DNA from 4 places in the Candidatus Macondimonas diazotrophica genome. Region 1 is predicted to be linked to each of the others. Evidence: predicted binding sites of a transcription regulator. Region 1 holds the regulator's gene; each other region holds the start of a gene.
The links. The regulator sigma-54, encoded in region 1, starts transcription at its own class of promoters, with help from an activator protein. The targets are predictions, from matches to a motif close to TGGCANGNTNCNTGCTT.
Positions count from the first base shown of each region.

Region 1 (3,506 bases):
AAGTCTCGGGCGAGCGATTGATCTACGACCGCGTCAACCAGCGCATCCTCGCCACGGGCGAAGCCGGCGGCACCGATCGCGTTCGCATCACGATCCAGCCGCGCACCAGCCAGGATGATGCAACGCCATGAGCTGCGTGCTGGAAGCGGACACCCTCACCAAGCGCTACCGCAACCGCTCGGTGGTCAATGAGGTCTCGCTCCGTGTCCAGGCAGGTGAAGTGGTTGGCCTGCTGGGCCCCAATGGGGCCGGGAAAACGACCATGTTCTACATGATGGCGGGCCTGGTCCGACCGGATCGCGGGCGTATCATGCTGAGTGGCGAGGAAATCTCCGATCTTCCGATCCATTTGCGCGCGCGCCGTGGAATCGGTTATCTGCCCCAGGAAGCCTCGGTCTTCCGCCGGTTGACGGTGGCAGAGAACATTCTGGCGATTCTTGAACTCCGGCCCACGCTATCGGCGACGGATCGCAAGCGACGCTGCCAGTCCCTGCTGGAGGAGTTTCACATTGCGCATCTGCGTGACTCCCAGGGCATGAGCCTCTCGGGTGGCGAAAGGCGACGACTGGAGATCGCCCGCGCCCTGGCCGCCGAACCCAGCTTCATCCTGCTCGATGAGCCTTTTGCGGGCGTCGACCCCATTTCTGTCGTGGACATTCAGCGGATCGTGACCCACCTGCGCGATCGCGAGATCGGGGTCCTCATCACCGATCACAATGTCCGCGAAACACTTCATATTTGCGAGCGCGCCTATATCCTGAGCGAAGGCTCCATCATTGCCCAAGGTGAGCCTGATCAGATCCTGGCCGATAAGACCGTAAGGGAAGTCTACCTGGGCCAAGCATTCCAACTTTGACAGCCTTGCGCCCCACAGCCCCTTCGAGGGAGTAGAATCCGAACAATGATCGCTGCCAACCATTCGTCGTTCCTATGAAACAGACACTGCACCTCAAAATGGGCCAGCGTCTGGCCATGACCCCTCAACTGCAGCAGGCAATCCGCCTGCTCCAACTGTCGTCGATCGAATTGCAACAGGAAATCCAGACCATCCTCGATAACAATCTGATGATCGAGAATGGGTCAGCCGAGGGAAGCGACACGGCCGAGGACGCAGCCAGCGACTACCAGGAGACTGCAGGGGATTCGATGACCGGCCTTGATGCGTCAGCCGAAGCCCCAACCGATGCGCGCGGTGACGACTTAGACCTGGCGTGGGAAGACCCATGGTCGCAGGGCGAGGACACGGTTGCCGGCAGCGGGGAAGCCTGGGACTTCAATCAAACACCCAGTCAGGACGGCGGCGAGCTGCGAGATCATCTGATCTGGCAGATGCGTCTGGGCCACTTTTCCGAAACTGATGAGGCCATAGCGCTTGCCATCATCGACGCCATCAACGATGACGGCTATCTCACCGAGTCGCTCGATGCACTGGTTGGCGAGGTGGGTCCGGACTTGGCCACCGAGCCGGCTGAAATTCTTGCGGTTCTGCAACGGATTCAAGGTTTCGATCCCTTGGGTGTCGGCGCCCGTGACCTGCGCGAAGCGCTGCTGTTGCAGCTCAAGGCGATTCAGCCCAGCGACGTGCTCCCACTTGCGTGCGAGCTGGTCGAACATCACCTGGATCTGTTGGCCAACCGAGATTTCGCCACGCTTCAGCGCCGACTCAAAACGACGGAGGACGGATTGCGAGCGGCGATCGAATTGATCCAGCGCCTCAACCCACGTCCAGGGGCACAGATCTCTCAGAAAACGGCGGGATACGTGATACCCGATGTGATTGTCCGCCGTTCCGGTACGGGTTGGCGAGTCGATCTCAATACGGAAACCACCCCCAAGCTACGCATCAATCGGCTGTATGCCTCCCTCATCAAGCGTGCGGACAGCAGTCGCGACAACGAAACGATGCGTCAGCACCTCCAAGAGGCGCGATGGTTTCTGAAGAGTCTCCAGAGTCGCAACGAAACGCTGTTCAAAGTGGCCTCCAGCATCGTTGAACGCCAACAAGCCTTTTTCGATCACGGTGAAGAAGCCATGCAACCCATGGTGTTGCGCGAAATCGCCGAAGCGGTCGGCATGCACGAAAGCACCATTTCCCGCGTGACCAATCAAAAATACATGCATACCCCACGCGGCATCTTCGAGTTCAAGTACTTCTTTTCCAGCCACGTGACCACCGTCGACGGTGGCGAATGTTCCGCTACTGCGATTCAGGCCATGATCCGCAAGCTCATCGCGGCAGAAAACCCGCGCAAACCGCTGAGCGACAGTAAACTCACAGAGATGTTGCTGGGAAATGGAATCAATGTCGCCCGACGCACGGTTGCCAAGTATCGCGAATCCATGTCCATTCCACCTTCGAACGAACGCAAGCGACTGGTTTGAAGGGGCTGATTACCAAGGGGATGCCAGATGAAAATTGATGTTACCGGCCAGAATATCGAAATCACGACCGCCATCCGTCAATACGCCGCCGAGAAGCTCGAACGCATCCAGCGGCACCTCGATCAACCGCTGGACGCTCATATGGTGTTGCGGGTCGAAAAGGAACGCCATCATGCCGAAGCCAAGATCCCGGTGAACGGCAGCACGCTATTCGCCGATGCCACCAGCGAAGACATGTATGCGGCGATTGACGCCTTGGCCGACAAACTCGACCGCCAGGCGCTGCGTTACAAGGACAAGAATAACGATCACCATCCCCGGGAAGCCCGAAAATCCGAGATTCATAACCAATAGAGCGCCTAGCCCGGTCAAGCCTGCATGCTGCCAGGCTTGACCGCTTCCTTCCCGAGATCGCCACTTCGCAAGGTAACCCCTCTGATGAAGCTTTTGATCCTGAGTGGTTTGTCTGGCGCAGGAAAGAGCGTGGCCTTGCACATGCTGGAAGATCTTGGTCTTTACTGCGTGGACAATCTGCCGCTGTCCTTGCTCGAGGCACTCGTTGAGGATTTCTCCCGGCATGGGGATTTCTCCTCCCAGGGCGTCGCGGTCGGCATCGATGCGCGTTCTCGTGCGCCGGAACTGGACAGCTTCGGCGAATGCCTGGCTCGGTTACGTCGGCGGGGTGTGGATGTCGAGACCATATTCCTTCAAGCCGAACCGGATACGCTGCTCAAACGTTACAGCGAAACCCGGCGGCGTCACCCGTTGAGCAGCACGCAACGGGCGCTGGTCGAGGCCATCGAAGCGGAGCGCAAGCTGCTCAGCCCAATCGCCGAGCAAGCCGATCTGGTGCTGGATACCAGCCTGACCACGATGCACCAGTTGCGCGACAGCATCCGTCAACGCGTGCACGGTCGGGATGGCTTCTTTTCACTCATGATCCAGTCGTTCGCCTACAAACAGGGGGTTCCGTCCGATGCGGATTTCGTATTCGATATCCGCTGTCTGCCTAATCCTCACTGGCAACCGGGTCTGCGTCCGTTGACTGGTCTGGATACCGAGGTGGCGACCTATCTCGAAGCGGAGCCGCTGACTCAGGCTCTTTTCGACGATATCCGGTCCTA
Region 1 covers NZ_SRIO01000002.1:4,879-8,384, reverse strand. Annotated here, with positions in the region: gene lptA (lipopolysaccharide transport periplasmic protein LptA) at 1-131, shown strand, start outside; gene lptB (LPS export ABC transporter ATP-binding protein) at 128-856, shown strand; gene E4680_RS01575 (RNA polymerase factor sigma-54) at 931-2,382, shown strand; gene hpf (ribosome hibernation-promoting factor, HPF/YfiA family) at 2,410-2,736, shown strand; gene rapZ (RNase adapter RapZ) at 2,821-3,506, shown strand, end outside.

Region 2 (3,506 bases), on a different contig from region 1:
ACTTGAGTTTCCCCATGCGTTCGGAGGGACTCACCACCTCGGTGAGCCGGATGCCGAAGGTTTCATTGACGATCACCACCTCCCCTTTGGCCACCAACGCGCCGTTGACGAATACCCCAAGCGGCTCCCCCGCATGGCGGTCCAGCGTTACCACTGCACCCTCATGCAAGGCCAGAACCTCCCGGATACTCAGCCGGCTGCGCCCAACTTCGATGGACAGCGTCACTGGGACGTCCATCAAGACATCCAGGCTGACGGCGCCACGGGTCGCCGCCGATCCGGCGAGCAGGGCATCGGTCGCGCCGGCCTCCTCGGGCGGCACCGCAGGCTCTGCTGCCGCGGCTTCGGCCGGCTGTTCGGTTCGCTCGATCGTTTCCGCCATCAGTTCACTCCCTTGCCTGTATCGTCCAGGTGATCCATGCCGTGCCGCAGCCGCACGACCTTGCGTCCGCCCGTCATACCGATTTCACCCTCCATCAGGGACCGATCTTCGAGATAGACCTTGACCCGGCTGGGGGCTTCGAGCGGCAGGATGTCGCCGTTGCGAAGCGCCAGCAGTTCCCGCACTGTCAGCCGGACCTCGGCCAGCTGCGCCGACAGGGTCAGGGGCGCTTCGCGCAATGCCTGCCCCAGGGCACGCTGCCAGCCCTTCTGCCGCGCCACGCTGTACGGCATCTCCGATGTGGTGATTCCGGTCAGCAACGACAGGGGAATCACCAGCGCAAGCTCCGCTTCCTGCTCTGCCATCTGCAGGGCAAAAGGCTGCAGAATCACCTTCTCGGGGTTTTCGCCGGCACCTGCCACCGGCTTTCCGCCCTGCGCCTCGACCGGGGCCAAATGAAGCGGATGGGCAGGCGGCCAAACGGCCAACAGCTCCGATCGGACCAGCTCGATCAGCCGACGCTGGGCCCAGTTCGCGGCCAGCGACGCCGCGTAGTCGCCGCCACTCTGCCCACCAGCGCCGCCGTAGTAGGCGTCCACCATTCGAATCACCCACGAGCTTTCGATGGCGACCCACAGGAAATCGACCGGATCGGTACTTTCCAGGCAAGCCGTGGACACCGCGCCCAGCGTGGCCAGGGCGGCCGTCGACGACCCATGGCAGACGGCCGGCCGTACCGCGATCGCGACCGGTTGACGCAAGCCCGCACTCAATGTGTGCTGCAGACGTCGGGCGAAGTTCTGGGCAATGGGATCGAACAACGGCAGGAGGGCGCGAATCTGGTGATCATCCGCAGCAAAATCGAAGGTCGCCACGATCGGACCGGATGCACCCGGGGTCGCATCGTGAAGCAAGGCTGCAATCTCTTCCTGAGACAGAATGTCGCCGACCGTACCCATGGCTCGTTCCTACTGCATGACGAAATGGGTGAAGTACACTTGCACCACGCCGTCGCGCCCGGCGCGTTCCTTCAAAATCGAGCGCACCTCTTGCAACACGGCTTCACGCAACCGTTCCTTGTCTTCCCGCGTGCGCAACCCCTCGTAATCCTGGGCACTGAACAACAGCAGCAGATTGTTGCGAATGACGGGCTGATGCTTCTTCACGGCTTCCTCGTCGGCTGCACTGCCCAACTCCAGCTCGACCGTGACCTGCAGGAAGCGCACCGGCGAGGGAAGCTCGAAATTGACGACGAAGGAGGGCTCCAGGGTGAAGAACACGGTGCTGGCCGCCGCGTGGGCGCCGCCGTGGGCGCTGGCGGCCGGGTCGGGCTCAGCCTCACCCGGACCGGTCCGGCCCCATAGAAACCACGCACCCGCAGCCGCGCCGGCACCAAGCGCCAAGGCCAGTACCACGATCAGGATCAAGGTCTTCGAACGGCCAGCCCGCGGAGCGGCTGGGGCTGGATCGATTTGCTGCGCCACGAAAGCCCCTTTGGTTTACATGAACGATTCGTTCAAGCGCAGGGCAAAATTCGGGCCAGACGAAAAATAGGCCTTAATTCAATTGCTTCTCGACGAAGGCAGGAAAGCGGGACGGTAAAGCGTCAAAAAACCGGAACGGTATCGTTGGCAGAATCACAGGGCGTCGACTTGATTTTGACACCACGCAGCCCGTTCAGCGGCTCGAAGGTTGCTCAGGCATAGGCCTCGAACAAGCCACCGTGCGGCCGCGACAACGCGACAGGCGCCACAGGTTCCGCAGTATGCGCCTGCAGCAGACGCCGCGATGGCTGCGGCGACCGCGCGAACGCCGGGGATTCCCCGCCACCCCCGCCGGAGTAGACACCCGCCTGGTCCAGTTGCAGTCCATTCTGACTAAACATTTCCCGCAGCCGCGGCAGAGCCGTTTCCAATGCCTCACGCACCGTGGCCGACGCGGTCGAGAACCAGATTTCGGTGCCGGCTTCACGCAGGGTGATGTGAACCTCGATCTCGCCCAGCTGCGGCGGATCCAACCGCAGATGTGCAGTCTTGAGGTCAGCGCGTTGCATCCAGACCAGCCGTTCGCCCACATCCGCTGCCCAGTCCGGATGATGGATCGAGCGCGGCAAGGAAAACATCGGTTCCGGTTCGGACCGAAGAACAGCGGGCCGATCGCGGATCAACCGCTGCGCCATCTCGGCCAGCGGCCCGTCGGTGCCATCGATCGAGTTCCCTTCTCGGCCGCTGAGCAGATCCAGTTCGCGGATCGCTTGCGGCGCCGCCGCGTCCAGAGGGTCGCCGCCCGGTTCCGCAGACGGCGAAGCGACTGGTGGCCGTGTGAGCGAAGCCGATGTCAGCACCGTATCGACGGGCGGCGAGACCGCGCCATCATCCGCTGGCGGCACCTCATCCAGAACGACACGGGTGGAGTGCAGGCGAGGTGGATCCGCCGGCGAAATCGGCAGCCGCCGCTGGGCATCCTGCCCGGCGGGTTGCGGCGCGAGGGGCGCAAACAGCCTGAACGGCGATTCGCCCCCAGACAAACCGAGTCCAGGCAGCGCCCAAAGGCCGTCCGGCGCCGATGCCGCCTCATCCGGCGGGATCATGTCCGGTGCGGTCGGCGCGTCGCCTTCGGCCCCTGATGACCGGTCCGCGGCTACCGGCTGCGTGGCGGACTTCAGGGCGCTCAACGCCGTCCCGACGACTTCGAGCAGCGTCGCAAACCCATCGGCCGACGACGATTCCTCGGTGGCCTCCCCCGGCGTACGCTCGGCGTTCACCGCCGCGGTCACCTCGACCTGAGGGAGAAAGCCGGTCGACAAGCCATTCATGACACGGACTTCGCCAGACGCCAGCGCGATTGCGTCAGATCATCGAGCAGATGCTGTTCACGAACCGCCTGACGCGCCCGTTCCGCCTTGCGCCGTGCCTGAATCAGTTGGTCAAGCGCCTGCAACCGGGCGTGACGATCGAAATACTGATGCCGGGCCTGGTCACAAGCCCTCACCTGAGTGTCCAGCAGCGCCTGCTGCCGCTCGATCGCGGCATCCAGGCGCTCGAGCAGATTCCGGTAGGCGTGCGCCTGATCGATCCGCAGGCTTTCCGACATGGCGCAGCGCAGCTCCTCGCGGTAGTCCGCG
Region 2 covers NZ_SRIO01000004.1:102,732-106,237, reverse strand. Annotated here, with positions in the region: partial or broken gene fliN (flagellar motor switch protein FliN) at 1-241, opposite strand, end outside; gene E4680_RS04375 (FliM/FliN family flagellar motor switch protein) at 382-1,341, opposite strand; gene E4680_RS04370 (flagellar basal body-associated FliL family protein) at 1,351-1,866, opposite strand; gene E4680_RS04365 (flagellar hook-length control protein FliK) at 2,079-3,197, opposite strand; gene fliJ (flagellar export protein FliJ) at 3,194-3,506, opposite strand, start outside.
Region 2: E4680_RS04370 (flagellar basal body-associated FliL family protein) is a predicted target of sigma-54. The motif match lies at 1,908-1,924, and genes of this name have one in related genera.

Region 3 (3,506 bases), on a different contig from region 1:
GGCTTGCCGGCAGAGAATTCCTTCACCTTGGCGACGATGGTCTGGTAATCGCTATGACCGAAAGGCGTATAGGTCTCCCAGATGTCGGCTTCGGCCACCCCTTTGGACTTGAGGAAAGCGCGCAGGATCTTGTTGGTGGTCCGGGGATAGACATAGTCGGTACCCAGCAGCACCCAGCGCTTGGCGCCACCACCGTCCTCGCTCATGAGGTATTCCACCGCGGGGATGGCCTGCTGATTAGGCGCCGCACCGGTATAGAACACGTTCTTCGACTGCTCCTGGCCTTCGTACTGAACCGGATAGAACAAGAGCCCATTGAGTTCCTCGAAAACCGGCAGGACGGATTTACGGGAAACCGAAGTCCAGCAGCCGAACACCACGTCGACCTTGTCGCGGGTCAACAGCTCACGCGCCTTCTCGGCAAACAGCGGCCAGTCGGACGCTGGATCCACCACCACCGGCTCGAGCTGTTTGCCCATCACGCCGCCGCTCGCATTGATTTCCTCAATGGTCATCAGCGCCACATCCTTCAGCGAGGTCTCACTGATGGCCATGGTGCCGGACAGGGAATGCAGCACACCGACCTTGATGGTCTCCGCGGCCTGGGCCAGCGAACTGGCCGCGGCCAATGCAATCGCGAGCAACGCCGTACGAACCCGGCGGAGCGATTTCGCCTGAGTCATGGAAGTCTCCTTGACTGTCACTAATCCGTTGGAAAAACGAAAACGCCCCCTGTCGAAGCAGGGGGCGCAGGTCTCACATCACGTCGAAGTCGTAGGTGATGCTGAAAACCATGGTGTCGCCCTGATCCACTTCATCCCGGGTTTCGCCACCCAGGATGTAGGTCAGACCCATGGTGGCACCGGTTTCGCCAATGGGATGAGACAGCGTGAAGTTGGCATGACGGAATCCGGAATCCTGCAGCGTGGCGCCGCCCAGCTCGTCATTGTCGTCGTCGTCGTAGGTGTAGTAACCGAGATCGATGGCGAAGGTGAAGTCCGACGGCAGATCGAAGGCATAGCCGGCCGTCCAGTAGATGTCGCCCTGGTTGCCCCATAGGCCATCGTTGAGCAGGTACTGCATCTTGGCGTAGGCGCCCATGTAGGACACACCCAACACCGCCTCAGTGAGGTCAGAGTCATCAACGCTCACGTAGTAGTACTGAATCAAGCCGATGTCGAAGGTGACATCGCCCACGGTCGGCGCATAGCCGAAGTAGAAGTCGTTTTCGAATCCGGTCGCTGCGGTCGTGTCGCTGCCGGTTTCGTAGTTGTAATCCAGGCTCGAACCCCAGTAGCCAGCGTAGAACCCGCTGTCATGGGAATAGTCGAATCCCCCCTGCAGAGCCGGATCGTCGCTTTCGGCGTCGTTGGTCACGCCACGCAGCACATACTTGGAAAATACGCCGATATTGCCGCTGACGGCTGCTTGAACCGGTTGCGCCGCAACAGACAAGACGCCCAAGGCGGTCATGCCCATGATGTGGCGGCTGAGGGAAATTTTCTTCATGTGGCTAGCTCCTACATTGGTAACCCTGAGAAACCGGCCGCCTTTGGCCGGTCGGGACGCCTGATTTTTTCGGGTCCACGGAGCTAGAGCAGAATTTGTGCCACTGGCTTGGGAAAAGCCCAAAATGTGTTTTGTCACAGAATCGACATGGGTGGATGACACCGATGATTCCGCGCATCGCACAATAATGGTGCGAACGCTCTCGGTCGCGCACTAAATATGTGCAATACAAGCAGCGAGCCAGCCTTGCCTCTCCGTATCCTCATGTCCCGCCCCGAAAAGAGCAGCCTCGCCTGTCAAAGCATCACCGCCCGAGCAAGCCCTCCCGTTCGATAAAGGCAATCACCTCCGGCAATCCTGCACCCGTCTTGAGATTGGTGAACATGAAGGGGCGTTCACCACGCATTCGGCGCGCGTCGCGATCCATCACATCGAGAGAAGCCCCCACATGTGGCGCCAGATCCGTCTTATTGATGATCAGCAGATCGGATCGGGTAATCCCGGGCCCACCCTTGCGCGGAATCTTGTCGCCCGCCGAGACATCGATCACATACAGCGTGAGATCCGACAGTTCCGGGCTGAAGGTGGCCGCCAGATTGTCACCCCCACTTTCAACGAAAACCAGATCGAGATCGGGTAAACGCTGACTCAATTCGGCGACCGCGGCGAGATTCATAGAAGCATCTTCCCGAATCGCGGTATGCGGACATCCCCCGGTCTCCACGCCGATGATGCGCTCGGGCGCCAATGCACCGCTGCGAGTCAGAAACTCCGCATCCTCACGGGTGTAAATGTCATTGGTCACGACGGCGATCTGGTAGCGCGTACGCAACTGCTTGCACAATGCGTCGACCAGCGCCGTCTTGCCGGAGCCCACCGGCCCCCCGATGCCCACCCGCAATGCCGTTTTGCGATTCATTCCTGTCCTCTCATGCTGTGCGTGATGTCCATTCGGAATGGATACAGGACCATCCGATCGTTTCGTGCTTCATTGGGAATCTGTCGTCAAGGTCGCCATATCGATGACAAAGCGATATTTGACATCGCCCTTCAACATACGCTCGTAGGCCGCATTGATCTCTTTCATCGAAATCAGTTCGATATCCGACACGATGCCGTGATCGGCGCAAAAATCCAGCATTTCCTGGGTTTCCTGAATGCCCCCGATCAGCGAACCGGCGATCTGGCGACGCCGAAAGATCAGGTTGAACACCTGGGGCGCGGGATGCGGCTCGGCGGGCGCACCCACCAGTGTCATGGTACCGTCGCGCTTGAGCAACTGGAGATAGTCATCCAGCCGGTGTGGCGCTGCCACGGTATTGAGAATGAAGTCGAAGCGCCCCCGTTGCGCATCCATCTGCGCCTTGTCCTTGGAAATCACGACCGTATCGGCACCCAGCCGCTGGCCATCCGCCTGCTTCCCGGGTGAGGTAGTGAACAACGTCACCTCGGCCCCCATGGCATGGGCGAGCTTCACGGCCATGTGCCCCAGACCGCCCAAACCGACCACGCCCACACGTGTCCCTGGCCCGACGCCCCAATGGCGGAGCGGCGAATAAGTGGTGATCCCGGCGCACAGCAACGGCGCCACTGCTGCGATCTGATCCGCATCGTGACGAATCTTCAGCACAAACGCGTCTTTGACCACAATGGTCTGGGAATAGCCGCCATAGGTATTCTCGCTGCCCGGCCCTCGACCGTTATAGGTCGCGACGAACCCCTGCTCGCAGTACTGCTCCAACCCCTCGGCGCAGGAGGGGCAATGCTGGCAGCTGTCGACCATGCAGCCAACACCGGCGAGATCGCCGACCTTGAAGCGGGTCACCTCGCCACCAACCGCCGTCACACGCCCGACGATTTCATGACCAGGGACGCTGGGATAGAGCGTATTCGACCATTCGTTGCGCGCCTGGTGCAGATCCGAATGGCATACCCCGCAGTTGAGAATCTGGATGACGACATCCTGCGGACCCGGATCGCGACGCTCGAAATCAAAC
Region 3 covers NZ_SRIO01000015.1:60,501-64,006, forward strand. Annotated here, with positions in the region: gene urtA (urea ABC transporter substrate-binding protein) at 1-683, opposite strand, end outside; gene E4680_RS11025 (TorF family putative porin) at 757-1,509, opposite strand; gene ureG (urease accessory protein UreG) at 1,814-2,428, opposite strand; gene E4680_RS11035 (NAD(P)-dependent alcohol dehydrogenase) at 2,498-3,506, opposite strand, start outside.
Region 3: E4680_RS11025 (TorF family putative porin) is a predicted target of sigma-54. The motif match lies at 1,596-1,612, and genes of this name have one in related genera.

Region 4 (3,506 bases), on a different contig from region 1:
TGATTGGTGTACAGACTGTTGGCGAGGTCTGCGAAGCCTGCTTGCATTTCCTGGATGCCGCTGACGGTGCTGAACTGTGCCAGTTGACCGAGGAAGGCACCGTTATCCATCGGCTGGGTCGGATCCTGATTGCGCAGCTGGGTCGTCATCAGCAGCAAAAAGTCATCCTGCCCCAACTCGCCTTGGGTCGAGGCGGTGGATTTCTGGGCCACGGACAAGCCCAGCGAATCAATGGTGCTATTGGTCGGGATGGCCGTCATGGCGTGCCTCCTATTGGCCCAGCATGAGGGTGCGCAGCAGCAATTCCTTGCTGGTATTGAGCACCTCGACGTTGTTCTGGTAAGAGCGGGATGCGGAAATCATGTTGACCAGTTCGTCGATTGGATTGACGTTGCTGCCGTAGACATATCCGTCCTTATCGGCCAGCGCATGGCCAGGTTGATACAGGCGTGGGGGCGGCGCCGGGTTTTCCAGAACGCCCAAGGTGCGAACGCCGGCAGCGGCGACGTCGTTGCCATTCGTCGAGGCGAGCGCATCCTTCAACAAGGGGGCGAAGTAAGGCTGACGGGCGCGATAGGCCTCCTGAGCCGAGCCGGCCACATTGTTTGCGTTCGCCATGTTGCTGGCCGTCAGGTTGAGCCGGACCGATTGCGCTTCCAGTGCCGAGCCAGCGATGGTAAAGACATCAAACAGCGACATGGTCAGCGTTCTCCCCCAGTGATGGCCTGTTGCAGGCTGCGCAGACGGCTCTGGATGAACTGCAGCGTGGCCTGGTAATGCACCGCGTTTTCCGCAAACGCGCCCTGTTCCTGTTGCAGGTCGACGCTGTTGCCGTCCAGCGCCGGTTGGGTCGGGACCCGGTAACGGACGTGGTCGTGCACGCCGCTGGAGGGCAGATGTCGTGCATCGGTCCCGGAAAGCGCGAGGTTCCCGGATTGGCTGGTGGCCCGAGACAGGACGGCCTTGAAGTCCACGTCCTTGGCCAGAAATCCAGGCGTATCGGCATTGGCAATGTTGGCGGCAAGCAGACGCGTGCGCGCCGTCCAGACTTTCAGTGCGTCTTCGTGAATTCCCAGACTGTTCGAGAAGGCAGGTTTCATCGTGGCTGTCTCCGCAGAAAGCGCCCGCATCGCGTGGTCACCAGCAAATATCGGGCCATTTGTTTTCAATCAATCATTTGGCACACGGCCGCAGTGCGGCGAATCCGCTTTTGGCCCGGATTGCGCCGGAAACACGTGATCACGGGCCGTTCGAGCGTCAATCCTCTGGCACAGGGTTCAGCGGCTGTTGAGCGCATTCATGTTGGCAATCTGCTGGGTGAGAAAACTGCTGGTGCTCTGAAGCTGGCCGACAAGCTTGTCCAAGGCCGTGAACTGGGCGAGGTAGCGGTTCTGCAGATTTTCCATGCGTTGATCCAGTCGCTCCCGGTCCTGGGTCAATCCGCGGATGGCGTCCTGCAAACTGCGGGTGCGGGCATCGACCACACCGCTGGTGCCGCCATAGCCGGTGACGACCGGCTCCAGCCGATCGAGCAGGCCGCCATCGCCGGTCAATAGGGCTGACACGGCCGTAGGGTCGTTCTTGAGTACCTCATCGAGCCGAGATGCTTTCAGCGTGAGATTCCCCGCCTTGTCGCTCGTGATGCCAATGGCGCTCAATACGCGCAGGTCATTCGTGGTGTCGCTCAAGGGGGTGCTGAGTTCGCGGCGGAGTGTCGCGCCCAGGGCGCGTGCCGCGGAGTCTCCCAGGAGCGGGCCGGCGGACTTGGACTCGGGGTCATAGCGGCTGAGGTTGCCGAGGGTGCTGATCAATGCATTGTAGGTTTCGATAAATTTCTTGATGGCGTCCTTCGCCCCGGTCGAGTCCAGCGCCAATTGCATATCGGCCGGGTTGCCGGGATTGGCAGCGAGCAGCTCCAGATCCACGCCGTCCACCACATCCTCGATGCGGTTGGTCGGACTGCTGCGCAAGACGCCGTCAATCCGAATCTGCGCATTGTGCGCCGGGCTTTGCTCGGTGTAATTGCCGGTCACGGCATTGAGCGGGTCATGGACCAGGCTTGCCAGTCCGCCATTGCCCCCACTTGTGGTGATGGTGATGGCTTGATCGCTGCCCGTCTTGCCTTGGGTGAGAATCAGGTGTTGGCCATCGTCGCCGTCGACCACTCGGGCCACGATGCCCGGGTTGCCAGTGGCCGCGTTGATGCGATCCCGGATGGCGCTCAGTGTCTGGCCGTTCTCATCGATTGCCACCTCGAATGAAGTTCCACCCGCGGTAATCGCCAGTGTTCCGGTGCCGATCGCGGTATTCGCTGCGAAAGCACCTGAGAGCAATTTGTGGGCGCTTGCCATCTGCACGACTTCAATGCGGTATTCGCCGGCGCTTGCGTCGCTCGAGGCCGTGGCCGTAAACAATTCCGGTTGTGAAATCGTGGCCTTGATCTGACCGAACAACCCGGAGCCGCTCAAGGCAGTCAGGCTGTCGCGCAAGGCGACCAAGGCCCCTTTCAGTGCGCCGAATGCCGACAAGCGTGTCTGCAGTTGCGTCTCGCGCTGATCCAGGCGCAATTGCGCAGGCTGTTGTTCGGCCTGTACCAAGCCTTGCACCAAGGCGTTGACATCCAGTCCCGAACCGAGACCCGGAGAGCTGATGGATGCCATGACTCACTCCCGATTGGTGGGGGTCGGGGTCGGGCAGCGATTGCCGGAACCGAGATGCTGATATCGCCGGACACCCTTTATTGAAGAGTAGCCGCAGCCCGAAAAGCGGGGCTGCGGCATTTTTTGGGGCTTTCGCTTTTCTTATCGCAGCAACGAGAGCACCGTCTGGGGCACCTGGTTGGCCTGGGCCAGGATCGCCGTGCCCGCCTGCTGCAGGATCTGGGCTTTGGTCAGATTGGCGGTTTCGGCCGCGAAATCAGCGTCCAAGATCCGCGAGCGGGACGCACTGACATTTTCAGAAGTGGTCTGGGCATTGGAAATGGCTGTGCTGAAGCGGTTCTGCACCGCGCCCAGGCCGGCGCGCAGGTCGGCCACGAACGCCAAAGCGCCGTCGACCACCGCCAGCGCATCACTGGCGCCCGTCTGGGTGCCGACCGACAGGCTGGCCACCGAAGACAGCGAGCTGGCTACCGTACTCGCGTTCAGTACGGTGCTGGTGCCATCGTCGCTGGTCAGGGTGTAGTTACTGGCGGCGTTGAACGATACCTTGCCGCCCACCACCAGGCTGTCGGTGGCGGCTGCGGTGCCACCCGTGGGGCCGGTCAGGCTGACGCCTTCGACATCCAGGGTTTCCCCGGCATCGCCGGAGTGGACGAAGTTTTCCACGCCGATGTCATAGCCTTCCGCGCTGATCAGCTTGATGGAGGCCTTGTCGGAGGACAGTTCGGCGGTAATGCCAGTGGTGGCCGCCTTGCTGTTGATGGCCTCGGACAGCGCTGACAGGTCGGAGGTGCTGATTACGTTGGCCGAAATCGTCTCGCCGGTGCCGTTCGCGCCATAGAGATC
Region 4 covers NZ_SRIO01000004.1:91,557-95,062, forward strand. Annotated here, with positions in the region: gene E4680_RS04295 (flagellar hook assembly protein FlgD) at 1-260, opposite strand, end outside; gene flgC (flagellar basal body rod protein FlgC) at 271-699, opposite strand; gene flgB (flagellar basal body rod protein FlgB) at 702-1,100, opposite strand; gene fliD (flagellar filament capping protein FliD) at 1,278-2,660, opposite strand; gene E4680_RS14530 (flagellin N-terminal helical domain-containing protein) at 2,802-3,506, opposite strand, start outside.
Region 4: flgB (flagellar basal body rod protein FlgB) is a predicted target of sigma-54. The motif match lies at 1,142-1,158, and genes of this name have one in related genera.